DNA from 3 places in the Actinosynnema sp. NPDC091369 genome. Region 2 is predicted to be linked to each of the others. Evidence: riboswitches for the same ligand, from Rfam matches in the RefSeq annotation. Region 2 holds a riboswitch; each other region holds the start of a gene.
The links. Region 2 has a riboswitch for S-adenosylmethionine ahead of ACIQMJ_RS01610 (methionine ABC transporter ATP-binding protein). Riboswitches for the same ligand answer to the same signal wherever they lie in the genome.

Region 1: it holds a riboswitch for S-adenosylmethionine, as region 2 does, so the genes downstream of both, thrC (threonine synthase) here and ACIQMJ_RS01610 (methionine ABC transporter ATP-binding protein) in region 2, are expected to answer to the same signal.
Region 3: it holds a riboswitch for S-adenosylmethionine, as region 2 does, so the genes downstream of both, ACIQMJ_RS15920 (aminotransferase class V-fold PLP-dependent enzyme) here and ACIQMJ_RS01610 (methionine ABC transporter ATP-binding protein) in region 2, are expected to answer to the same signal.

What each region holds. Positions count from the first base shown of each region.
Region 1 is NZ_JBIVUG010000006.1:388,825-393,107, reverse strand. It holds partial or broken gene ACIQMJ_RS25095 (DNA internalization-related competence protein ComEC/Rec2) at 1-506, shown strand, start outside; gene thrC (threonine synthase) at 1,122-2,384, opposite strand; SAM riboswitch class I at 2,396-2,511, opposite strand; gene holA (DNA polymerase III subunit delta) at 2,608-3,591, shown strand; gene rpsT (30S ribosomal protein S20) at 3,725-3,985, opposite strand; gene ACIQMJ_RS25075 (glycoside hydrolase family 3 N-terminal domain-containing protein) at 4,114-4,283, opposite strand, start outside.
Region 2 is NZ_JBIVUG010000001.1:333,758-338,040, forward strand. It holds gene ACIQMJ_RS01605 (methionine ABC transporter permease) at 1-682, opposite strand, end outside; gene ACIQMJ_RS01610 (methionine ABC transporter ATP-binding protein) at 679-1,689, opposite strand; SAM riboswitch class I at 1,892-1,984, opposite strand; gene rsmA (16S rRNA (adenine(1518)-N(6)/adenine(1519)-N(6))-dimethyltransferase RsmA) at 2,071-2,949, opposite strand; gene ACIQMJ_RS01620 (resuscitation-promoting factor) at 2,960-4,283, opposite strand, start outside.
Region 3 is NZ_JBIVUG010000003.1:696,692-700,974, forward strand. It holds gene ACIQMJ_RS15910 (M28 family metallopeptidase) at 1-142, opposite strand, end outside; gene ACIQMJ_RS15915 (potassium/proton antiporter) at 343-1,815, shown strand; SAM riboswitch class IV at 1,878-1,990, shown strand; gene ACIQMJ_RS15920 (aminotransferase class V-fold PLP-dependent enzyme) at 2,028-3,362, shown strand; gene lspA (signal peptidase II) at 3,386-3,970, shown strand; gene ACIQMJ_RS15930 (RluA family pseudouridine synthase) at 3,967-4,283, shown strand, end outside.

The sequences.
Region 1 (4,283 bases), on a different contig from region 2:
GGGAGGAGGTGAGGGAACGAGCGCGGGCCGCCGGGGTCCGCGTGGTCGAGCTGGGGGCCGGGCAGCGGCTGAGCTGGCCGGGCTTGGCGCTCGACGTGCTGGGTCCGCGCGTGGACCCGGTGGGCGGGACTAACACGGCGGTCAACGACGCGTCGCTGGTGCTGCGGGCCTCGACCGCAGCCGGGCGGGTGCTGCTGACCGGCGACATCGAGCTGGCCGGGCAGGCGGACCTGCTCGGCGGGCACGTGGACCTGCGGGCCGACGTGCTCAAGGTGCCGCACCACGGGTCGCGGTACTCGTCACCGGCGTTCCTCGCGGCGGTGCGGCCGCGCATCGCGCTGGTGAGCGTGGGCGCGGGCAACCGCTACGGCCATCCCAGCGGGGTGCTGGTCGACGCGTTGACGAGCCAAGGCGTGCTGGTGCTGCGCACCGACCGGGACGGCGACACGGCCGTCCTGGCCGGCCCGGACGGGCCGCGGGTCGCCCGCAGGGGAGGCGGCCCTCCGCACCACGGACAAGGGGAGAACGATGAGGAAAGACGTCTGGATCCGATTGCACTCCGGCTGGTCGCCGCGAGGCGACAACCGGGCCGTGGCCTGGGTGCTGTGGCAGCCCGGGTACACCGCGCAACCGTGGCCGCGCACCGAACTGCGGCCCGCTTTCACCTACTACGTGTGCGAGAAGCTGCCCGGCGGCGAACGCGCCGTCGTCGCCAGGGCCACCACCACCGCCGTGATCGGACTGGCGGAGGTCCTGTCGGCGGACTCGGCGTACCGACTGGTCGCCGACGCGTTGTTCGACGACGACCTCGCCATACCGCCGGAGGAGTGGCACGCCGAGCGCTACAACAAGGAGAAGGCGCTGGGTTCGTGGCCGCAGCTGCTCACCGCCTGGCGCGTGGTCACCGAACCGGTCGGCCCGCACGTCCTGCCGGAGCTGACCGCGTTCCCGCGCACCGGGTGGCTGCGCTCATCGGGGATAGCGCTGTGACGGGCACAGCGGGGACGGGAGGTGGAGCGAGACCGAGTGGGTCGGCGCTCGGACGGTCGCCGCCGGGATGAGCCGGGCTGTGTCGCCTGGTCGGCCGGAACCGCGGTCCGGCCGACCAGGCGGCGACGGGGTCAGTCCTGGAGGGCCTTCAGGACGGCCTCGGCCGACGGCGGGACGTTGGCGCGCGGGCCCACGCGGTCGCCCAGGGCGTCGAGGGTCTTGAGGCCGTCGCCGGTGATGAGGAGCACCGTCTCGCCGTCCGGGTCCAGCCGGCCGGTCTCGATGAGCTTCTTCGCGGTCGCGACGGTGACGCCGCCGGCCGTCTCGGCGAAGATGCCCTCGGTCCGGGCCAGCAGGCGGATGCCCTCGACGACCTCGTCGTCGGTGACGTCCTCGATCGCGCCGTTGGTGCGGCGGACGGCGTCCAGCACGTAGGGGCCGTCGGCGGGGGCGCCGATCGCCAGCGACCGGGCGATGGTGTCCGGGCGGACCGGGGAGACCACGTCGTGGCCCGCCTTGAAGGCGGCCGAGACGGGGGAGCAGCCGGTGGCCTGCGCGCCGAACACCCGGTACGGGGTTTGCTCGACCAGGTCGAGCTCGCCCAGCTCGCGGAAGGCTTTGTCGACCTTGGTCAGCTGGGAGCCGGACGCGATCGGCACCACGATCTGGTCGGGCAGCCGCCAGCCGAGCTGCTCGGCGACCTCGTACCCGAGCGTCTTGGAGCCCTCGGCGTAGTAGGGGCGGACGTTGACGTTGACGAACGCCCAGTCCTCGTGCTCGGCGGCCAGCTCCTGCGCCAGCCGGTTCACGTCGTCGTAGTTGCCGTCGACGGTGATCAGGTTGCCGCCGTAGACGGCGGTCATGAGGATCTTCGCCTGTTCCAGGGTGGACGGCACGAGCACCACCGACTGCCAGCCCGCGCGGGCCGCGGCGGCGGCGACGGCGTTGGCCAGGTTGCCGGTGGACGGGCAGGCGAGGACCTTGAAGCCGAGCTCGCGGGCGGCGGCGAGGGCGACGCCGACCACGCGGTCCTTGAACGAGTGGGTGGGGTTGCCGGTGTCGTCCTTCACCCACACCTTGCGCACGCCCAGGGCCTTGGCGAGGCGGTCGGCCTCGACCAGGCGGGTGCCGCCGGGGTTGGTGTTGGGGTGCGATTCGACAGTGGACGGCACGGGGAGCAGGCCGCGGTAGCGCCAGATCGACCGGGGGCCCGCCTCGATGTCCTCGCGACGGACCCGGCCGAAGTCGTAGGCCACTTCCAGCGGCCCGAAACACTCGAGACAGGCGTACTCGGGAGCGAGCGGCGTCTCGTGACCGCACTCGCGACACGACAGCGCGCGGGCAGGACCGAGGTCGAAGGAGGTGGTGGCCGGGGGCACACTGACAGCAGTCATCGCGAGGTATCTCCTCATCTTTCCCGCGCGTCGCGGGTCGGAATTGGCACCGTGGTCGCCAGCGGACGCTGTGCGACGGGTTGCCGGGGCTTCTTCGGGCCGATCCCTCTGCCCCTCTGGATGAGCGGTATTCAGTTGTGCCCTCAACTTACGTCACGATCCCGACCCTCAGCCAGAGACGTCCACCATCCGGACGCCCGGCGGGCGTGGGAGGATCGCGCCCGTGAATGCGCCCGCTGACACGCCCAACGCCGTGCACCTGATCGTCGGCGAGGAGGAGTTGCTGGTCGAGCGCGCGGTGCGCGGTGCGTTGGCGACGGCGCGGAAGGCCGACCCGCAGGCCGACCTGACCCGCGTCCGCGTGACCGATGTCACCCCGCCTGAGCTGGCGGAACTGGTGAGCCCGTCGCTGTTCGCCGAGGGGCGGGTGGTCGCGCTGGAGGCCGCGCAGGAGTGCGGCAAGGAGATCGCCGACGCGGTCGTCGCCTACGCCAAGGCGCCGGCGGACGGCGTGACGCTGGTGGTCGTCCACAGTGGCGGCGGGCGCAGCAAGGCGGCCAAGGACCTGCCCGGGTTGCTGCGCAAGGCGGGTGCCGCGGTCACCGAGTGCCCCAAGATCACCAAGGCGGCGGACCGGGAAGCGTTCGTGCGCCACGAGATTCGCGCGGCGGGCGGCGGCAAGGCCGACCCGGAGGCCGTGGCGGCCCTGATCGAGGCGATCGGGTCGGACCTGCGCGAGTTGGCGGCGGCGGCTTCGCAGCTCGTCGCCGACACCGGCGGCAAGGTCGACGCCGAAGCGGTCCGCCGCTACCACCGCGGCCGGGCCGAGGTGACCGGGTTCGCGGTCGCGGAGAAGGCCGTGATGGGCGACCGGGCCGGCGCGCTGGAGGCGTTGCGGTGGGCGTTGCAGCTCGGGGTGCCGCACGTGCTGGTCGCCGACGCGCTGGCCGACGCGGTGCGCACGATCGCGCGCGTGTCCGCGGTGGGCCGGGGCGACCCGTTCAAGCTGGCGGGCGAACTGGGCATGCCGCCGTGGAAGGTGAAGAAGGCCCAGGGCCAGTCACGCGGCTGGGAGGACCGGGGGCTCGCGGCGGCGATGGCGGTGGTCGCCGACCTGAACGCCGACGTCAAGGGCGTCGCCGCGGACTCGGGCTACGCCCTGGAACGCGCCGTCCTCAAGATCGTCGCCGCCCACGGCCGCCGCTGACGGGCTGCGGCTGACGGGCGTCGCCGACCGGCTGTCGCGGGCGGTGAGATTGGTCGGCGGCGACCGGCCCGCGAGCGAACGAGAAGTGCCGCCCACCCCGAGGGGTGGACGGCACTCCGGCGTGAGGACCAGATCAGATCTGGTTGGCGCGCCGCGCCAGCGCCGACTTCTTGTTGGCGGCCTGGTTGGCGTGGATCACGCCCTTGGTGACGGCCTTGTCGAGCTTGCGGGAAGCCTCCTGCGCGAGCGCGGTGGCCTTCTCCTTGTCACCGGCCTCGGCGGCCTCACGGAACTTGCGGATGGCGGTCTTGAGGGACGACTTGACGGCCTTGTTGCGCAGGCGCGCCTTCTCGTTCGTCTTGATCCGCTTCATCTGGGACTTGATGTTCGCCACGCGAAAGCCACCTTTTCCTCGGTCTCGGAGTCGCACCGCGCTTGTCACCGGCTCCGCCCCACTAAGGGGCGGTCTTCCTCCACAGCGGAATGCCGCGCGGGTACGGCCCAGAAGGTTATCAGGGCAGCTCACCGCACCGTGAATCGAGCCCTCTCGTCGCCGACCACGACCTCGTAGCCACCCCTGGCCACCTCGGGCTTGCCCGAGCCGTCCATGTCACCCGCCGTCACCGCGAGCCGCCGCACGTCGAACGCCACCTCGACCACCCGCGACTCGCCCGCCTTCAGCGCCACGCGCG
Region 2 (4,283 bases):
AGACGGACGCGGTGCGGCGCCGGTCGACGCCGCGGGCCACGCGGTTGGTGACGAACTGGATCGCGGTGGCGATGACCGCCAGCACGACGACCGTGCTCCACAGGTAGCGGTCGTTGAACCGCTGGTAGCCCATGCGCACGGCGAGGTCGCCGAGGCCGCCGCCACCGACCACCCCGGCCATGGCCGAGTAGCCGAGCAGCGCGATCGCGGTCACGCCGACGGCGTTGACCAGCGCGGGCATCGACTCGCGGAGCAGCACGCTGCGCACGATCCGCAGCGTGGACGACCCGGTGGTGACGGCGGCCTCGACCACCGACACGTGCACCTCGGCCAGCACGTTCTGGACCAGCCTGCCGACGAACGGGATCGCGCCGACGGCCAGCGGCACGATGGCCGCCGTGGGTCCGATGGTGCTGCCGAGCAGCAGCCTGGTCAGCGAGGTGAGCACCACCAGCAGGACCAGGAACGGCATGGAGCGGCCCAGGTCCACGACGAACCCGAGCACCTTGTGCAGCACCGGCCGGGGCTTCAGCCCACCGGGTGCGGTGAGCTGAAGCCAGATGCCGACGGGTGCTCCGAGCAGAACGGCGATCAGGGTGGAGACGACCACCATGTACAACGTTTCGCCGGTGGCGACCAGCAGGTCGTCGAACACGGTGGACCAGGGTGTTGCAGACCTCACGCAGCTACTCCCTGCGGACCCGACAGGGTCCGTCGCACCGAGCCGCCCGCTTCCGAGATCCACTCCAGCGCCGAGTCGGCGCGCTCGCCCTTGAGGCCGACGCGGAACCGCGCCACCGGGGTCTCGCCGAGCCGGGTCAGGCCGCCGCCGAGCAGGTTCAGCTCGACGCCGAACCGGCTGGTGGCCTCGGGCAGCAGCGCGCCGACGGCCGCGAAGCCGATCAGCACGACGTCCGCGACCCGGTCGAACGAGGACTCCGCCGCCGGGTTCTGGTCCACGGCGGGCAGCAGCGACGCGGCCGTGCGGCTGGCGGCGTCGGACACCAGGTCGAGCACCTTGCCGTGCTCCACGACCCGGCCGTCCTCCAGCACCGCGACGTCGTCGCAGATCTTGCGGACCACGCCCATGTCGTGCGTGACCACGAGCACCGTCACGCCGAGCTCGGCGCGCGCCCGGTCCAGCACGGTGAGCACCGAGCCGGTCGTGTCGGGGTCGAGCGCGGACGTCGGCTCGTCGGCCAGCAGCACGGACGGCGACGCGGCGAGCGCCCGCGCGACCGCGATCCGCTGGCGCTGGCCGCCGGAGAGCTGGTCGGGGTAGGAGCCGGCCTTGTCGGTCAGGCCGACGAGGTCGAGCAGTTCGGCGACGCGGGTGCGGCGCTGCGGCCCGGCCACGCCCGCGGCCTCCAGCGGCAGCGCGACGTTGCCCGCGGCGGTGCGCTGGCGCAGCAGGGAGTCCCCTTGCGGCACAACGCCGATCTGCCGGCGGGCGGCGCGCAGCGCGGTGCCGTCGAGGGAGACGAGGTCGGTGCCGTCGACGCGGATCGCACCGCTGTCGGGGCGCTCCAGGAGCGCGACGCACCGGGCCAGGGTGGACTTGCCCGCCCCGCTGGGGCCGACGACGCCGAGCACGGTGCCCGCGGCGACGTCCAGGTTCACGCCGTCCAGCGCGCGAACCTGCCCGGTACTCCCGGGGAAGGTCTTGGTGAGGTTCTCGACAGTGATCACGTTTCGCTCCACGACAGCATGCGGCAGCGCACGCTCATGGCGTGCGTGACCGACGGCTCAGCTCAGAAGGTGTCCTGAACGCAGGACGCGAGGATTCGAAGGCGCCTAGGGCTTCAGCGGAAGCTGCGACACGCTGACGAAGTCCGGCGGCCGTGGTCGACGACCCGCCGGCGGGTGAGCATTCGCATCCTGGGCACGTGATCCTCCATCGATCCTGGCTGAAGCACCTGCCCCCATGGAGGGGTGGTTGCTGCGGCGTCGTAGAGCCAGGTCTCTCGGCCGCTCGGGATGGCACCACGAGTACACCCGACCGAGCCGGGCTGACGCAAGCCTGAAACAGGATCGTCCGGCAAATCACACTTTCGGCCGAAAGATCATCGACTACCGAGCGGACGCGGCCTCGGCTATCCGGATGAAGTCACTGACGGCCAGTTGTTCGCCGCGCACCGCCGGGTCGACGCCCGCTGCCACGAGCAGCCGCTGCGCCTCCGCCGCCGAACCGGCCCAGCCGGACAGCGCGCCGCGCAGCATCTTGCGGCGCTGCGCGAAAGCGGCGTCCACCAACGAGAACAGCGCCTTGGGGTCCACAGAGGACAACGGCTCGTGCCGCTCGAACGCGACCAGCGCGGAGTCCACGTTGGGCACCGGCCAGAACACCGAGCGCGGCACGGGACCGGCCCGCCGGGCGTCGGCGTACCAGGCGAGCTTCACGCTGGGCACGCCGTAGACCTTGCTGCCGGGACCGGCGGCCATCCGGTCGGCCACCTCCGACTGCACCATCACCAGGCCCGTGCGCAGCGACGGCAGCACGGCCAGCAGGTGCAGCACCACGGGCACGGCCACGTTGTACGGCAGGTTCGCCACCAATGCCGTGGGCTCCAGCGGCAACTGGGACGGTGTGACGCGCATCGCGTCCTCGTGCACGACCGTCAGCCGGTCCGCGAGGTCGGGGGCGCGCTCGGCCACCGTGGCGGGCAGGCGGTCGGCCAGCACGCCGTCGATCTCCACGGCCACCAGCGCGCGACAGGAGGGCAGCAGCGCCAACGTGAGCGAGCCCAGCCCGGGACCGACCTCCAGCACGACGTCGTCCGGGCGCAACCCGGCCGCCGCCACGATGCGCCGCACCGTGTTCGGGTCGTGCACGAAGTTCTGCCCCAGCTTCTTGGTGGGGCGGATGTCCAGCTCGGCGGCCAGCCGACGCACGTCGGCCGGTCCGAGGAGGTGGCTCCCCGAACCGGCCGACGTCGAGTCCTCAGTCACCAGCACATTGTTACGGCAGCCCCAGCTTCTGCTGGCAGTGGGGCCACGCCGAGTAGCCGCCGCGGGCGTCGCGGAGCTTGGTCGCCACGGCGATCTGCTGCTCGCGGGTCGCCTGGTGCGGGTACGCGGCGTACTGGGAGCCGCCGTAGGCGTCCCACGTGCCCTTGTTGAACTGCAGGCCGCCGTAGTAGCCGTTGCCGGTGTTGATGGCCCAGTTGCCGGTCGCCTCGCACTGCGCCAGCCGGTCCCAGACCTCGCCGTCGGGCGGGAGCTTGGTGCCGATCTTGACCTTCTTCGGCTTCGGCTCCTTGGTGACCTTCGCGCCCAGCTTCTCGCGGCCGACCTCGGCCCCGTTCTTCACCGTGACGCGGTAGGTGACGATCTGCTCGCCGGCCTCGCCCGGCTCCAGGACCTCTTTCTGGCCCTTCATCATCGTGTCGTCCTTGACCTCCTCGACGGGCGGCTGGATGGCCTCCGTCGCGTTGATCACCGACACGCCGGTGCGCGTGATGTGGACCTCGGCGCCGTTGGTGACGCGCAGGTCCATCGCCGTTTCGAGCCTGTCCTCGGGACCGAGCGTGAGGTTCTCGCTCTTCATCAGCTCTTCGACGGTCACGGCGGTCGTCCGGACCTGCCGGGGCGCGTTGCCGCCGTCGTAGAGGGTGATGGTCTTGAGGCTCTTGACCTCGAGGGAGAGGCCGTCGAGGGGGACGTCCATGCCGCGGTCGTGCGAGAGCCACGCGCCCTCGTCCTCGACCTGGAGCTGCTCCAGCGCCTCGTCCACGGTGACCGAGCGGACCCAGCCCTCGCGCTGCTCGCCGTCGACCGTCGCCTTCACCAGCCGGCCGCGGTCCAGCGAGATCTTGCCGCCGTCACCGACCTTCGCCTGGGGGGACGGGCTGAGCGCGTCGTGCTCGCCGATCGTGATGCCCTCGTCGGCCAGGATCTCGCCGACGGTGGACTCGTAGGTGCGGACGGTCTTGGCCTCGCCGTCGACGTCGACCGTGACGGACTTGTCCATCGCGATCGCGGTGGCGCCACCGCCGGAGATGGTCACCAGCACGGTGGCGACCGCGGCCTTCAGGAAGCGCCGCTTCCACTTCCCCGCGGCTTCGACCAGTGCGGCGGGCGGGGCGCTCGGCTGCTCGGCGGCCGGGCTGCCCGCGACCCGGTCCTGGGAGACCTCGTCGGGGATGATGATCGGGGGCAGGAGCGTGGTCTCGGCGTTGATCAGCCGGATCAGCTCGTCGACGTCGACGTTCGCGCTCTCCAGCAGCGCGTCGGCGTCCGGCCCCAGCACTTCCAGCACGTCGTCCGGGGTGATCGTGAACACC
Region 3 (4,283 bases), on a different contig from region 2:
GGCCCAGGTCGGCCTGGACGGCGGAGACCGGGATGTTGGGCCCGGCCAGGGCGGAGGGTGGCGCGGCGGTGGCCGAGCCGAGGCCGGAGCCGAGGAGCGCGCCGGTGGTGACCAGCGCGATGGAGATCGTTCGCAGCTTCACGGTGTCTCCCGCAGGGGGTGGAGGTGACCGGGGCGGCGGACCCGGTAGTCAACATGCACGGTTCCGCATGGTTCGCGCTAGCGACGTTCGGCTGGTGACGCTGCGTGGGGTGCCGGATTCGTCCATTTCGGTGTCGTCGGGGGAGAATGACACCGTCGAGTGATGTCGCAGGACGACGGCCTGGAGGTCGAGTGGGCGGTGTGACGGGCTACCTGGGCATCGCCGCCGGCGTACTCCTGCTCTCGGTCATCGCGGTGAGGGTGTCGATCAGGCTCGGTCTGCCGTCCCTCCTGCTCTACCTCGGCATCGGGCTGCTGCTCGGCGAAGCCGTGCTGGGCATCCAGTTCGAGGACGCCGACCTGACCCGCTCGCTGGGCACGGTCGCGCTCGTGCTGATCCTCACCGAGGGTGGGCTGACCACCCGGTGGAGCGCGGTGAAACCCGCGCTGGGGCTGGGCATCGCGCTGTCCACGGTGGCCGTCGGCGTGAGCATCGCGGTCACCGGGTTCGCGCTGCACTTCCTGCTGGACATGGACTGGCGCACAGCCCTGCTGTGGGGCGCGGTGCTGTCGTCCACCGACGCGGCGGCGGTCTTCAGCGTGCTGCGCGGGATCGGCGTCGGCAAGCGGCTGATCGGCGCGCTCGAACTGGAGTCCGGCATCAACGACGCGCCGGTCTACATCGCCGTCGTGCTGCTGGCCGCACCCGACCCGATCACGTGGACCGCGCCGCTGCTGATGGGCTACGAGCTCATCGCGGGCGCGGTGATCGGCGTCGCGCTCGGCTGGCTCGGCGGCATCGGGCTGCGCCGGGCCGCGCTGCCCGCCACCGGCCTGTACCCGCTGGCCACGGTCGCGGTGTGCCTGCTCGCCTACACCGTCGGCGACATCGCGCACGCGTCCGGGTTCCTGGCCGTCTACATCGCCGCCCTCGTGCTCGGCAACGCCCGCCTGCCGCACCGGGCCGACACCCTGTCGTTCGCCGAGGGGCTGGGCTGGATCGCGCAGATCGGGCTGTTCGTGCTGCTCGGCCTGTACGCCTCACCCGATCGGCTGCTCGACGCGCTGGTGCCCGCGCTGGTCGCGGGCGCGGTGCTGGTGCTGCTGGCCCGGCCGCTGTCGGTGCTGTTCGCCGCGCTGCCGTTCCGGGTGCCGTGGCGGGAGCAGGTGTTCGTCTCCTGGTCGGGGCTGCGCGGCGCGGTGCCGATCGTGTTCGCCCTGATCCCGCTGATCCAGGGCGTGCCCGGCGCGCAGCGGCTGGTGGACGCGGTGTTCGTGCTGGTCGTGGTGCTGACCGTGGTGCAGGGCACGACCCTGCCGTGGCTGGCCAAGTGGCTGGGGCTGGTCAAGTCCGGCGAGGCGCACGAGGTGCAGGTCGACTCGTCGGCGCTGGACCAGCTCGGCGCGGAGCTGCTCCAGGTCCGCATCCAGCCCGGCTCCAAGCTGCACGGCGTGTACCTGTCGGAGCTGCGGCTGCCGCCGGGCTCCTCGGTCAGCCTCGTGGTGCGCGACGACAACGGCTTCACGCCGCAGCCGACGACCCGCCTTCAGGAGCACGACCAGCTGCTGGTGGTGTGCACCGAGGCCATGCGCACGGCGACGGAGCAGCGCATCCGGGCGGTGGACCGGGCGGGCCGCTTCGCCCGCTGGAAGGGCGACGTCGGGCTGCCGTGACGCTCCCAGGATGTGAACGCCACTCGACGGGACCGCGCGGCCTGGGTTAGCTTCGAGTCGAAGGTCATGAGTGCCAGCGCGAAGCCCAGGCTCGCTGGCCGGCAACCCTCCTCCGCGGTGGGGTGCCCCTGGTGAGGACCTGGCCGGCGCGCAGGGCGTCCGGCAAGCGCGGGCTCCCTCTCGGGTGGGGTCCCGGACCCCCGGAGGGCGTCATGACGATCGCAGTTCCCGCCACCACCACCGTTGCCCGTCCTGAGCAGGCGCTGCCCCGCGTGGTCGGCTCGTCGCTGCGCGTGCCGCTGGTCACCGGCGAGCGCGTCGAGTACGCCAACCTCGACCACGCGGCCAGCGCCCCGTGTCTGGAGCAGGTGCGCGACGCCGTGGACGAGGTGCTGCCCTGGTACGCCAGCGTGCACCGCGGGGCGGGCTTCGCCTCGCAGGTCAGCACCAGGGTCTACGAGCAGGCCCGCGCGTCCGTGCGCCGCTTCCTCAACGCCCGCGAGACCGACGCCGTGGTGTTCGCCCGCAACACCACCGACGCGCTGAACCTGCTGGCCAGGAGCGTGCCCCGGCACACCGCCGTGGTCCTGTTCGACACCGAGCACCACGCGGCGCTGCTGCCGTGGCGCGGCCCGAACGTGCGCCGGCTGCGGACGCCGTCCTCGCCCGCCCAGGCGGTGCTGGAGTTGGACCGGGCGCTGCGCGCGGCCCCCGTCGGCCCGAGGCTGGTCGTGGTGACCGGCGCGTCCAACGTGACCGGTGAGCTGTGGCCCGTGGCGGAGCTGGCCCGGGTGGCCCGCCGGCACGGCGCCCGCATCGCCCTGGACGCCGCCCAGCTCGCGCCGCACCGGCCGGTGGACGTGCGCGCGCTGGACGTCGACTACACCGTGCTGTCGGGGCACAAGGTCTACGCGCCGTTCGGCGCCGGTGTGCTGGTCGGCCGGTCCGACTGGTTGCAGGCTGCCGAGCCGTACCTGGTGGGCGGCGGCGCGACGGCCCGCGTCACCGACCACGGCGACCGGCTGGGCGTGGCCTGGTCGGCGGTGCCCGAGCGGCACGAGGCCGGCACGCCGAACGTGGTGGGCGTGCACGCGCTGGCCGTGGCGTGCGACGTGCTGGGCAGGCACTGGGAGCAGACCACCGCCCACGAGCGTGCCCTGCTGGCACGGCTGCGCGCGGGTCTGAAGACCGTGCCCGGAGTGCACGAGCTGACGTTGTTCGGCTCGGACCAGGACCGCGTGGGCGTGGTCAGCTTCACCGTCGGCGGTCAGGACGCCGGCTACCTGGCCGCGGCGCTGTCCGCCGAGCACGGCATCGGCGTGCGCGACGGCGCGTTCTGCGCCCACGTGGCCGTGCACCGGCTCGCGCACGGCGAACGGGCCCTGCGCGCCTCGATCGGGCTGGGCACCACCGAGGAGCACGTAGACCGGTTCGTGGCCGCGTTGCGCACCCTCGTGGTGGAGGGCTCGCGGTGGGAGTACGAGGTCCGGGACGGCCGCTGGACCCCGCTGGACGACCAGCGCGCGCTCCCGCCGTTCCTGCGCTGACGTCGATACTGGACAATGGCCCGGTGAGCACCGATCCCAACACCGAGCCGGACACGCCGGACCAGCCGGACGCACCGCTGCCGAAGCGACGGGTCCTCCTGCTGGCCGTGATCGCGCCGCTGGTGTTGGCGCTCGACCTGGTCACCAAGATCATCGCGGTGGACAAGCTCGAGGGCCGCGACCCGGTCGAGCTGTTCGGCGGCCTGCTCTACCTGCCGCTGATCCGCAACACCGGCGCCGCGTTCGGCCTGGCCGAGGGCTGGACGGTGATCCTCGCCCTGATCGCGTCGGGCGTGGTCGTGTTCATCCTGTGGATCGCGCGCCGGCTGCGGTCGGTCGGCTGGGCCATCGGCCTCGGCCTGGTCCTGGGCGGCGCGCTGGGCAACCTGGTCGACCGGATCTTCCGCGCGCCCGGCCCGCTGCGCGGCGGCGTGGTCGACTTCATCTCGGTCCTCGACCCGTGGGGCAACTTCTTCCCCGTGTTCAACCTGGCCGACTCCGCGATCTGCGTGGGCGGCGGCGTGATCGTGCTGATGGCGTTGCTCCAGCGCGACTACGACGGCACCCGCGTGGAGAAGAAGACCAGCGAGAAGGAAGCGGGCGCATGAGCGGCGACTACCGGACCCTGCCCGTCCCCGACGGCTTGGACGGGATGCGGGTCGACGCCGGTCTCGCCAAGCTCCTCGGCCTGTCCCGCACGGTCGTCGCCGCGCTGACCGAGGCGGGTGACGTGGTGCTCGACGGGCGGCCCGCGGGCAAGTCGGACCGCCTGGTCGCCGGGTCCGTGCTGGAGGTCACCCTGCCCGAGCCGGAACGCCCGGTGCAGGTGCAGGCCGTGCCCGTGGAGGGCCTGATCGTCCTGCACGAGGACGACGACGTGATCGTGGTCGACAAGCCGGTCGGCGTGGCCGTGCACCCCAG